One region of the Shewanella sp. SM29 genome, then DNA from elsewhere that is predicted to be linked to it. Evidence: riboswitches for the same ligand, from Rfam matches in the RefSeq annotation. Region 1 holds a riboswitch; the other holds the start of a gene.
The links. A riboswitch is a leader RNA that binds a small molecule or an ion and turns the genes downstream of it on or off. The one in region 1 is predicted to bind thiamine pyrophosphate.
Positions count from the first base shown of each region.

Region 2: another riboswitch for thiamine pyrophosphate. It lies ahead of L5L77_RS11830 (TonB-dependent receptor); the one in region 1 lies ahead of thiC (phosphomethylpyrimidine synthase ThiC).

Region 1 is NZ_JAKKRN010000020.1:50,221-54,631, forward strand. It holds gene L5L77_RS14500 (hypothetical protein) at 294-1,694, shown strand; TPP riboswitch at 1,862-1,960, shown strand; gene thiC (phosphomethylpyrimidine synthase ThiC) at 2,162-4,267, shown strand; gene L5L77_RS14510 (bifunctional hydroxymethylpyrimidine kinase/phosphomethylpyrimidine kinase) at 4,270-4,411, shown strand, end outside.
Region 2 is NZ_JAKKRN010000014.1:107,172-111,582, reverse strand. It holds gene L5L77_RS11835 (hypothetical protein) at 1-21, opposite strand, end outside; gene L5L77_RS11830 (TonB-dependent receptor) at 119-2,338, opposite strand; TPP riboswitch at 2,393-2,531, opposite strand; gene L5L77_RS11825 (Crp/Fnr family transcriptional regulator) at 2,729-3,409, shown strand; gene tsgA (MFS transporter TsgA) at 3,477-4,411, opposite strand, start outside.

The sequences.
Region 1 (4,411 bases):
AATTTAGCGCGATTATGATCCCAATTCCCAGCCTTATTTGTCTTAACTGGCAAGTGACTTATCAAGCACTGGCGTAAAGTACTGTGCTTGTAGCAGGTTGCATTTGCATTGAACTTTGCTCTGTTTGCCTCCTCTAATCTGCGTTGAGCACTCGTAAGTAAATGCAATCAATAGATAATTCGCTTTCAATATTCACCAACCCGATATTGGATTGATATTGAATTAGAGTGTAATCGTTCCACGTTAAGCATCATTGAAATCAATGGATACTATACAAAACCTAAGGATGGATTTTGCCTTTTCAACATCAACCCAAGGCCGCGCCTTTATTTACAGCATCTCCTACAGCGATAGCGATTGGAGATGATGCTGATAGTGCTTTGCTGATTTCGGCCACATCGCCAGAAGGTGAGATAGTTATCGCTTTTGATCATCACCTTGGTGAACTGGATGCTGCTCAAACGCCTGTTTTTACCACTGATACGGAGCCATTAGCGTTCAATAGCGATACAGGTCATTCAGCCTCTAAGCATGACATCAAAGGCATAGCTCAAGATAAAACCCAAGATTTGGTACTGCAAGAAATCCATGCTGAACATCAACATCAACATCAACATCAACATCAACATCAACATCAACATAAATTGGTTCCTGAGTCTGAATCCAAACCTGAACTGTCTAGGACGATACAAACTAGTGCTCAGGGATTGGGGACGGGATCCGTTTTGCGTGCTCGTCAGCCGTATTTCAAAGGATTCAGTTTGTTATTTTTTGTGCTCTTAGTGCATGCGTGTTTATTTTTACTTATCTGCATTTTGTGGCGCCCGCAGTTAAATCCCTTTGGATTGAAGGAAATAGAAAGCCGTGGCCCTAAAGTGACAGCGATCAAGGCTTACTTTATTTATGCTCCCGCGGTAGAGAAAGCCGAAACCTCGGAGTTCAAAACTGAGATCAAGGCCGAGGATAAGACTGAAGCGACAAGTTCTGTTACGCCTACAATTGTTCCCACACCTCAAACTCAAGTGAAGCCTCTGCCAATACTTGAAAAGGTCATGCCTGAAACAATAGCACCCGAAAAGGCCGTCTCTGAAAAAGTAGAGTCAGAAAAAGTGAACCCAGATACGGTTAAACCGAACATCACTCAATCGATCCAATCTCAATCAAAGAAAACTCAATCAATTGCCCCAAGTGATGAACAACCCACTGAAACGATGGCAACAAAACCAACGAATACGCTTGATACCACAGAAATAAAGCCGCAGCTTGGCGCTAAGAGTTCACCCGCAGCAGAAGGTGAGAGCACAATAGCGACAAGCTCAAGCATGAGTTTATTCACCCAGCAATATTTTGAACGTCAGCGCGAGCAAGCGCTCGATGATCTCGTCATTGAACAGGCCGATAAGTTCACCCGGAAATCGAATATGAGTGAAATGAGCCCAGAGATGGAGGTGCTATTTGTCCCTAATGCCGATGATTTCGGTGGCACAACGAGTCTAGATTTACCCTTAGACCCAAATCGTATTGTGCGTAAAGGGGATACTTGTTATCGCGTGGTACAAGTCGGCACTCAAGTTAATCCTAACGCCGAAAATTTAGGTTTTCCCATTAACTGCAGTGGCAAAAAAATCAATCAAGCTATTGATGATGCCATTCAATCTCGATTAAACAAAATGATGCTCAAACCCCATAAATAGTGACTTTTTTTTATGATTTATTTTCATGCTAATTATAGCTTTTTTAGTTTAATTTTATTTAATCAATTAAAAACAATTAATTATGAATCTTTATTTTGGATTGGTGGTTAAGATTTTTAATTGCTTTTTTCCTTGTTTGTTGCTGCCGCTTCTGTCTATACTGCGCACTCATCTTGTCGGAGTGCCTCTTGGCTGAGACCGTTTATTCGGGATCCGTTGAACCTGATCAGGTTAAAACCTGCGAAGGAAACAAGCGTAATAACACACATTAAATCGCCAAAATAGACGGCTTGAACACCTGTTAACTCAGCAGTGTTTTAAGCCTTAATGTTTAGATTTAATTGTTATTGAGCAGGGTAACTCAATTTTTGAAGCCAGTGTTGGTCACAAAAATTGATTGCCATGCCCAGCTATCAACAACTCAATTCTCCAGACAAGCAACTCTATTTTTTAACGTGAGATTGCTTATGTCCAGTTCAAACCCAAACCCAGCTGTAGCTGCCAGTGCGATAGAAATCACAGCGCCAGAATCGACAATCCCTAATAAATCGACTGAGTCTAGTCAATCAATCGTGCCTCAGGCGCCGAGTCGCCGCGAAACCCGTGCGCAGGCCCAAGCCTTTATCGATACGCTAGCGCCACTGCAACATCCTAATTCACAAAAGATTTACCTCGAAGGCTCTAGTGCCGATATTCGCGTTGGTATGCGACAAATTATGCAGACGGATACGCTGGTGGGCGGTACAGATGATGCGCCTATCATGGAAAAAAATCCGCCAATCCGCGTGTATGATTGCGCCGGACCTTATTCCGATCCTGAGGCCGACATCAATGTGCGCCTCGGCCTTGGTAAATTAAGACAAAACTGGATCCTAGCCCGCAACGATACAGAGCAATTACACTGCGCGACCTCCGATTTTACCCAACAAAGACTCGCCGATGACGGTTTAGACCATCTGCGTTTTGAGGCGGGTTCGAGTGCGATTGTCCGCCCACGCAGAGCGCTGCAGGGCAAACGCGTCAGTCAATTACACTATGCCCGTCAAGGGATTATCACGCCCGAAATGGAATATGTGGCGATCCGCGAGAATATGGCTCTCGCCGAAGTACAGGATGAAATCCTCAATCGTAAAGCCAAGGGCGAAGCCTTTGGTGCCTTAGTTGGTGAACCGATTACCGCCGAATTTGTCCGCGCCGAAGTTGCCCGTGGCCGCGCGATTATTCCGCTGAATATTAACCATCCCGAAGCCGAACCTATGATCATCGGGCGTAATTTTCTGGTGAAAGTGAACGCCAATATCGGTAATTCTGCGGTGACGTCTTCCATCGAGGAAGAAGTGGAAAAGCTCGTCTGGTCTACCCGTTGGGGCGCGGATACTGTCATGGATTTATCCACGGGTCGTTATATCCACGAAACCCGCGAGTGGATCATCCGTAACTCGCCAGTGCCCATTGGCACAGTGCCGATTTATCAAGCGCTGGAGAAAGTGAACGGCGTGGCAGAAGATTTAACCTGGGAAGTGTTCCGCGATACCTTAATTGAACAAGCTGAGCAAGGTGTTGATTACTTTACGATTCATGCTGGTGTACTGCTACGTTATGTGCCGATGACGGCTAAACGCGTTACTGGGATCGTTTCCCGCGGTGGTTCAATCATGGCCAAATGGTGCTTGAGCCATCATAAGGAAAACTTCCTCTACAGCCATTTTCGTGAGATCTGTGAGCTTTGCGTCGCCTACGATGTATCCCTGTCCTTAGGTGATGGTATGCGTCCAGGCTCGATTGCCGACGCTAATGATGCCGCCCAGTTTGCAGAGCTTGAAACCTTAGGTGAGCTAGTCAAAATCGCGTGGGAATACGACGTACAAACCATTATCGAAGGGCCGGGACATATCCCGATGCAGCTCATTAAAGAGAACATGGACAAGCAGTTAGTTCACTGCGACGAAGCGCCGTTTTACACCCTTGGCCCACAAATCACCGATATCGCACCTGGGTATGATCATTTCACCTCCGGCATAGGCGCGGCCATGATTGCTTGGTATGGCTGCGCTATGTTGTGTTATGTCACGCCAAAAGAACACTTAGGATTACCGAATAAACAAGATGTTAAGCAAGGTTTGATTGCTTATAAGATTGCTGCCCACGCCGCCGATGTGGCCAAAGGTCATCCGAGTGCGCAAATTCGTGACAATGCGCTGGCAAAGGCGCGGTTCGAATTCCGCTGGGAAGATCAATATAACTTAGGACTAGATCCTGAAACCGCGCGCGCTTACCACGATGAATCTTTACCGCAGGAATCCGCTAAAGTCGCGCATTTTTGCTCTATGTGCGGCCCTAAATTTTGTTCGATGAAAATCACCCAAGATGTACGTGCCTATGCCGCTGGCTTAGAGGCGGCACAAGCGAAAGCGGAGCAAGTTGAAGCGGCTGCCCAAGCCATGCAAGTCACAATCAAGACGCCGCAGGAGTTGGAAGCGGCAATGGCGCTAAAATCGGCACAATTTGCTGCTTCGGGCGCCGAGATCTATCACGTGAAAGACAAGCTTGTCGCCGAAGCAGAGGAAGCCTAATTATGTCGGGTATTCATGGGGGTAATTCGCCCATGAATACCGCTCGCCCCGCATTTGTTTGGACCATAGCCGGTTCAGACAGCGGCGGCGGTGCCGGTATTCAGGCGGACTTGGCCACGATTCAAGATTTGGGTTGTCACGGTT
Region 2 (4,411 bases), on a different contig from region 1:
AATTTCTGCGGTCAGTTTCATTTTAATTCCTTGATATTCTGAAGTAAGGCTGTAGCCCAAATACTGGGCTACAGTTCAGTTAACACTTAAATAATTATGCTCATTTTAAAATGAGCTATTACATAAACTTAACGTTAAAGGTTACGCCAATCTGACGCGGATCGCCGTAACGAATATATTGCTTTTCCGCCCAACCGTTATCTGGCTCATTGCCAAAATAGAAGCCACGCACACCGTATTCTTCATTAAACAGATTGCGTCCCCATAAATATGCCGACCAGGCGCTCGCCTCATAACCCACGCGGGCATTGACGATAGTGTAGGGTTCAGAGCGGGATTCATTGCTGTCTGAATAATAGAATTCACTCTTACCGCTAAGATTCAGGTTAGCAAACCAACCCGAATTAGCACGATAAGTCCCGCCAAGGCTGTAGGTAACATGTGGAGAATGGGCTAGATCGCGGCCAGTTAAATCCACCTCAGTGCCATATTTGTCCTGATACTGATAGTCACCGTAGGCCGTTTCTAACCAACCTAAGCTTGAGTAAACTTGCAGATTATCCGTGGCATACCAGGTTGCATCTAACTCAGCGCCATAGTTATTCGAACTGCCTGCATTTTCAGTGAACAAGATAAAACGCTGTGGTTTATCGGGATCTTGCTGTGATGCAGCCACCTGTTGATCTTGTCTGTCCATATAGAACAGCGCCAAATTAGTATCGATAAGTCCCGCTAACCAATGGGATTTAAGGCCGATTTCATAGTTATAGAGCGTCTCAGTACTAAACTCTTTTTTATCGTTCAATTCGACGGGCAAAGTCATGTTGAAACCGCCCGCCTTGTAGCCGCGTGCGACTCGGACATAAGCATTGTGTGAGTCGTTCAGCACTTTACTCACAGCAATATGACCACCCCACATGGTTTCGCTCGGGTCGAAATTATCGTTATTCGTATCAGAGTAATGGCTGTTGCGGCGCTCTAAACGTAGCCCCACAGATAAAGCATAATTTGAGCCCAAATCCGTATCAAGCTGGCCAAACAGTGCATAGTTTGTCGCCTCATACTCTGAGTCTAAGACTTCATCTAGCGAAGTATTGTACTCAGAATACAATTGGTTATCTTCTTTCAGATTCATGGCATACACACCAAGCAACCAATCAGTACTCTCTGCAAAAATACGGCCCTGCTCGGTAGAACTTAGGCGAAACTCTTGCGACGCGGTTTTACGCTGACCCGTTTTATCCCAAAAATAATCGTATTGACACGGCGCCAGATTGCCATTGTCATCATTGCATTGCTTAGAGGCCCAATATTCTGAGTTAGCCCAATCGCCATCGTAACTGTAATGGTGATCGGTATTCGCAAAAGAGGTTAACGAAGTTAATTCGAAGTTTTCTGCACCAGAATAGGTCGCTTTAAAACCCGCACCTGTGGTGCGTTGGCTATCAACACCCGGTTGATCCGATGTTGTCTGGGTTGGTGAATTGGTTAAACTCCACACATCATAGCCATTATCAAAATCGGCATGCAGCACAGTTAAATCAAACTGCAAATCATCTGTCGCATACCAGCGCAGCTTAGCGCGGCCGCTGAATTCATCGCGACCATTGGTATCATCACGGTCTAAATACAGGTTATCGTGGTAACCATTTTGCTGGTGCTGCTGCATTGACACACGATAAAGCAGCTTGCCAGAATCCGTTAATGGGCCCGAGCTAAACCCGCTAAAAGTGCGTAAATTATCATCGCCTAACGACACTTCGCCGCCATGCTCAAACACATCAGTTGGATCGTTACTCTTCAGATAAATCAATCCCGCTAAGGCATTCGCGCCGTAACGCGTCCCCTGCGGTCCACGAAGCACTTCGACCTGCTGTAAATCGTACATGCTCGACACCATACCAATACCGGATAAATCGATATCATCTATGATGTAACCCACGGAAGAATTAGGTGCGCCTTGGTATTGTTCCTGTTCCCCTACACCGCGAATTTGAAAATATTTCGGCCGAGAGCTTCCACCTGACCAGTTAAAATTGGCGATAGAATTAAGCAGATCTTCAAAGTGTTGCGCACTTTCATCTTGAATTTTTTGACTGTCGATAACGGTAATGCTGGAGGGCATTTTTTCTAAGCTTGAACTGCGAAAATCCGCCGTCACCACCATGACTTCCATCTCAGGGTTGGGCTCGGGTTTATCGATAGCATCAGTTTGTGCAAAAACAGGGGTGCTCAGCGCTGCGGCGATGGCTAACGCCAGCGGCGCTCGGGCTAAAAATAAGCTTGGCGATACGGTTGAAAATGGAGATTGATGGTTTGACGTTTTACGGTTTGACATAGGACCTCAAATATAATGTTTGAGATCCGGCAACGAATAAGCGATTCAGAAGTGTGCTGTTGATTGGCCCATTCCTACGCCGGTATTAGCCGGATCAGGTTCTAAGGGTTCGTCAGATGACATCTCAGTTTGCAGCCGTCAACGTTAAAATCAGAGTAACATTAATGCACAACAAACACCCCTTGGCGGCGCCTAGTATACATGACGGAAATAAAAAGTGGGCACTCTTATCTCTGCGATTCAATTAAATGTCGCGAAAACCACTGCCCTTCACTTCGTATGATGAAAATGTCTTTAGTATCAGCCTAAATCCTTTCGTCCATTTGACCGCCTATCATGATAATGCTATAGAAGGTCGCAATTTCGAACACAGTAAGAGGATCATAGTCGATGCAGCTAAAACCTTTATCGAAAGGACGTTATAGCCAGCGATGGGAGCAAGACTATCCACTTATTGAAGCGGTTGTACTTAGCTGCATCAGCGAAATAAAAATGCTCAAAAAAGGCGCTCACCTCATGACGCAGGGGGAAGCGATGGCATCACTTGTATTGGTGAAGCAAGGTCGCGTATCACTCGGCCATACCGCGAGAAATGGTCGGTGTTTTCAATTAGGTACTATTGATTGTGATTCACAACTGTTTGGCGAAATGGAGTTCTTCACCCAGTACCACTGTCAACTAGACATTATTGCCAGTGAACCCTTAGAAATCATGTTGATTAGCGCTGAAAAACTGCAACATTGCCTCGGTCAGCACCCTCAACTCGCGCTATTCTTCGCCAGTGCAATTGCGATTGACTACCAAGACACAGTGGATATTTTTACTCGGCGACTGCTCTATCCCATCAGTTATAATGTGGCATTTGATATTTACCATGAATACTTAAATGACTTGCCCGTAGATGGCTTTAGTAAACGCTATTTAGAGGCTGAACGATTTGGCACTACCGACCGAGTCTACCGTCGGGCGCTACAAAATCTTGAGGAACGAGGCTTAATTGAGCGGAAAAAAGATGGCATTCGGATTTGTGATCTCAACGCACTCAAGAAATTTGTTGAAGCAGGTATATAACCGCTTTCAACATAACCCACACTCGACTTAATTTAACAACCGAGTGTGGGATGGATGCACAGGTAAATTAACTTACCGATGGCGAGTGTTGTTCCATAGCCGATTTCATCCGACTTGAAACGATCAATAGCATAAATATCGCTGCGTAAAGCAAAGGAATCACATACATCACAGTTTGTAATCCGATAATACGTTCAAAGAAAGAACTGATGGCTGGGCTAAACATCGCCCCTGCACTTCCGCTAATAAGTATATATGACACATTTTTGCTGCTGGCTTTTTTTACAAAAGACACGCCATAAGCAATAAATGCATTATAAAGCGCGGCACACACAAAACCATAACCATAGGTTAAATAAGCTATCCAATTAAGATTATTGGTACTGACAATGGCAGCGGTGATCACCATAGCTAAAGCAATAATACCGACTAAGAAATGGTGAATTTTTACACGAGTCACAATCACAGTCGAAATTAACGCCCCAATTAGCGCAGCGGACCAATACTGGGTAATAATATTACCGGCATCTTCAAACGGGATATCAAATTTTTGTTTTACAAATAAAGGTGCCCAAGTTAAAAAAGTATATAAAGCCTGCATTCCTAAAAATAAACCAATACCCCCACTAATAATACCGAGATTCCATTCAGACTGTTGTTTCTCTTGTGTTGTAGAAGATTGCTCGCAAATAGAGAAATGAGTGAACAAGGTAATAATGACTGTACCGAACGCCACTAAACCTACGGCTAAATAGCTATAACTCCATGATAGTGAACTTGTTAATGCATAAGTCGTTATCAATGGAAAAATAACGCCTGCAATATTAAACGTCGCATCTTGCACCACTAACATTGTGCTTTGTAATTTCTCTTGCCACACAGACACCACAATCGTACCAGCAATACATAAACCGATACCGCCACAAAAACCAATTAAGGTCATTGCTACCATCACAACTTGTAGGGAATTGGTTAGATGTAAAGCCAGAGCAGAAAGAGCAA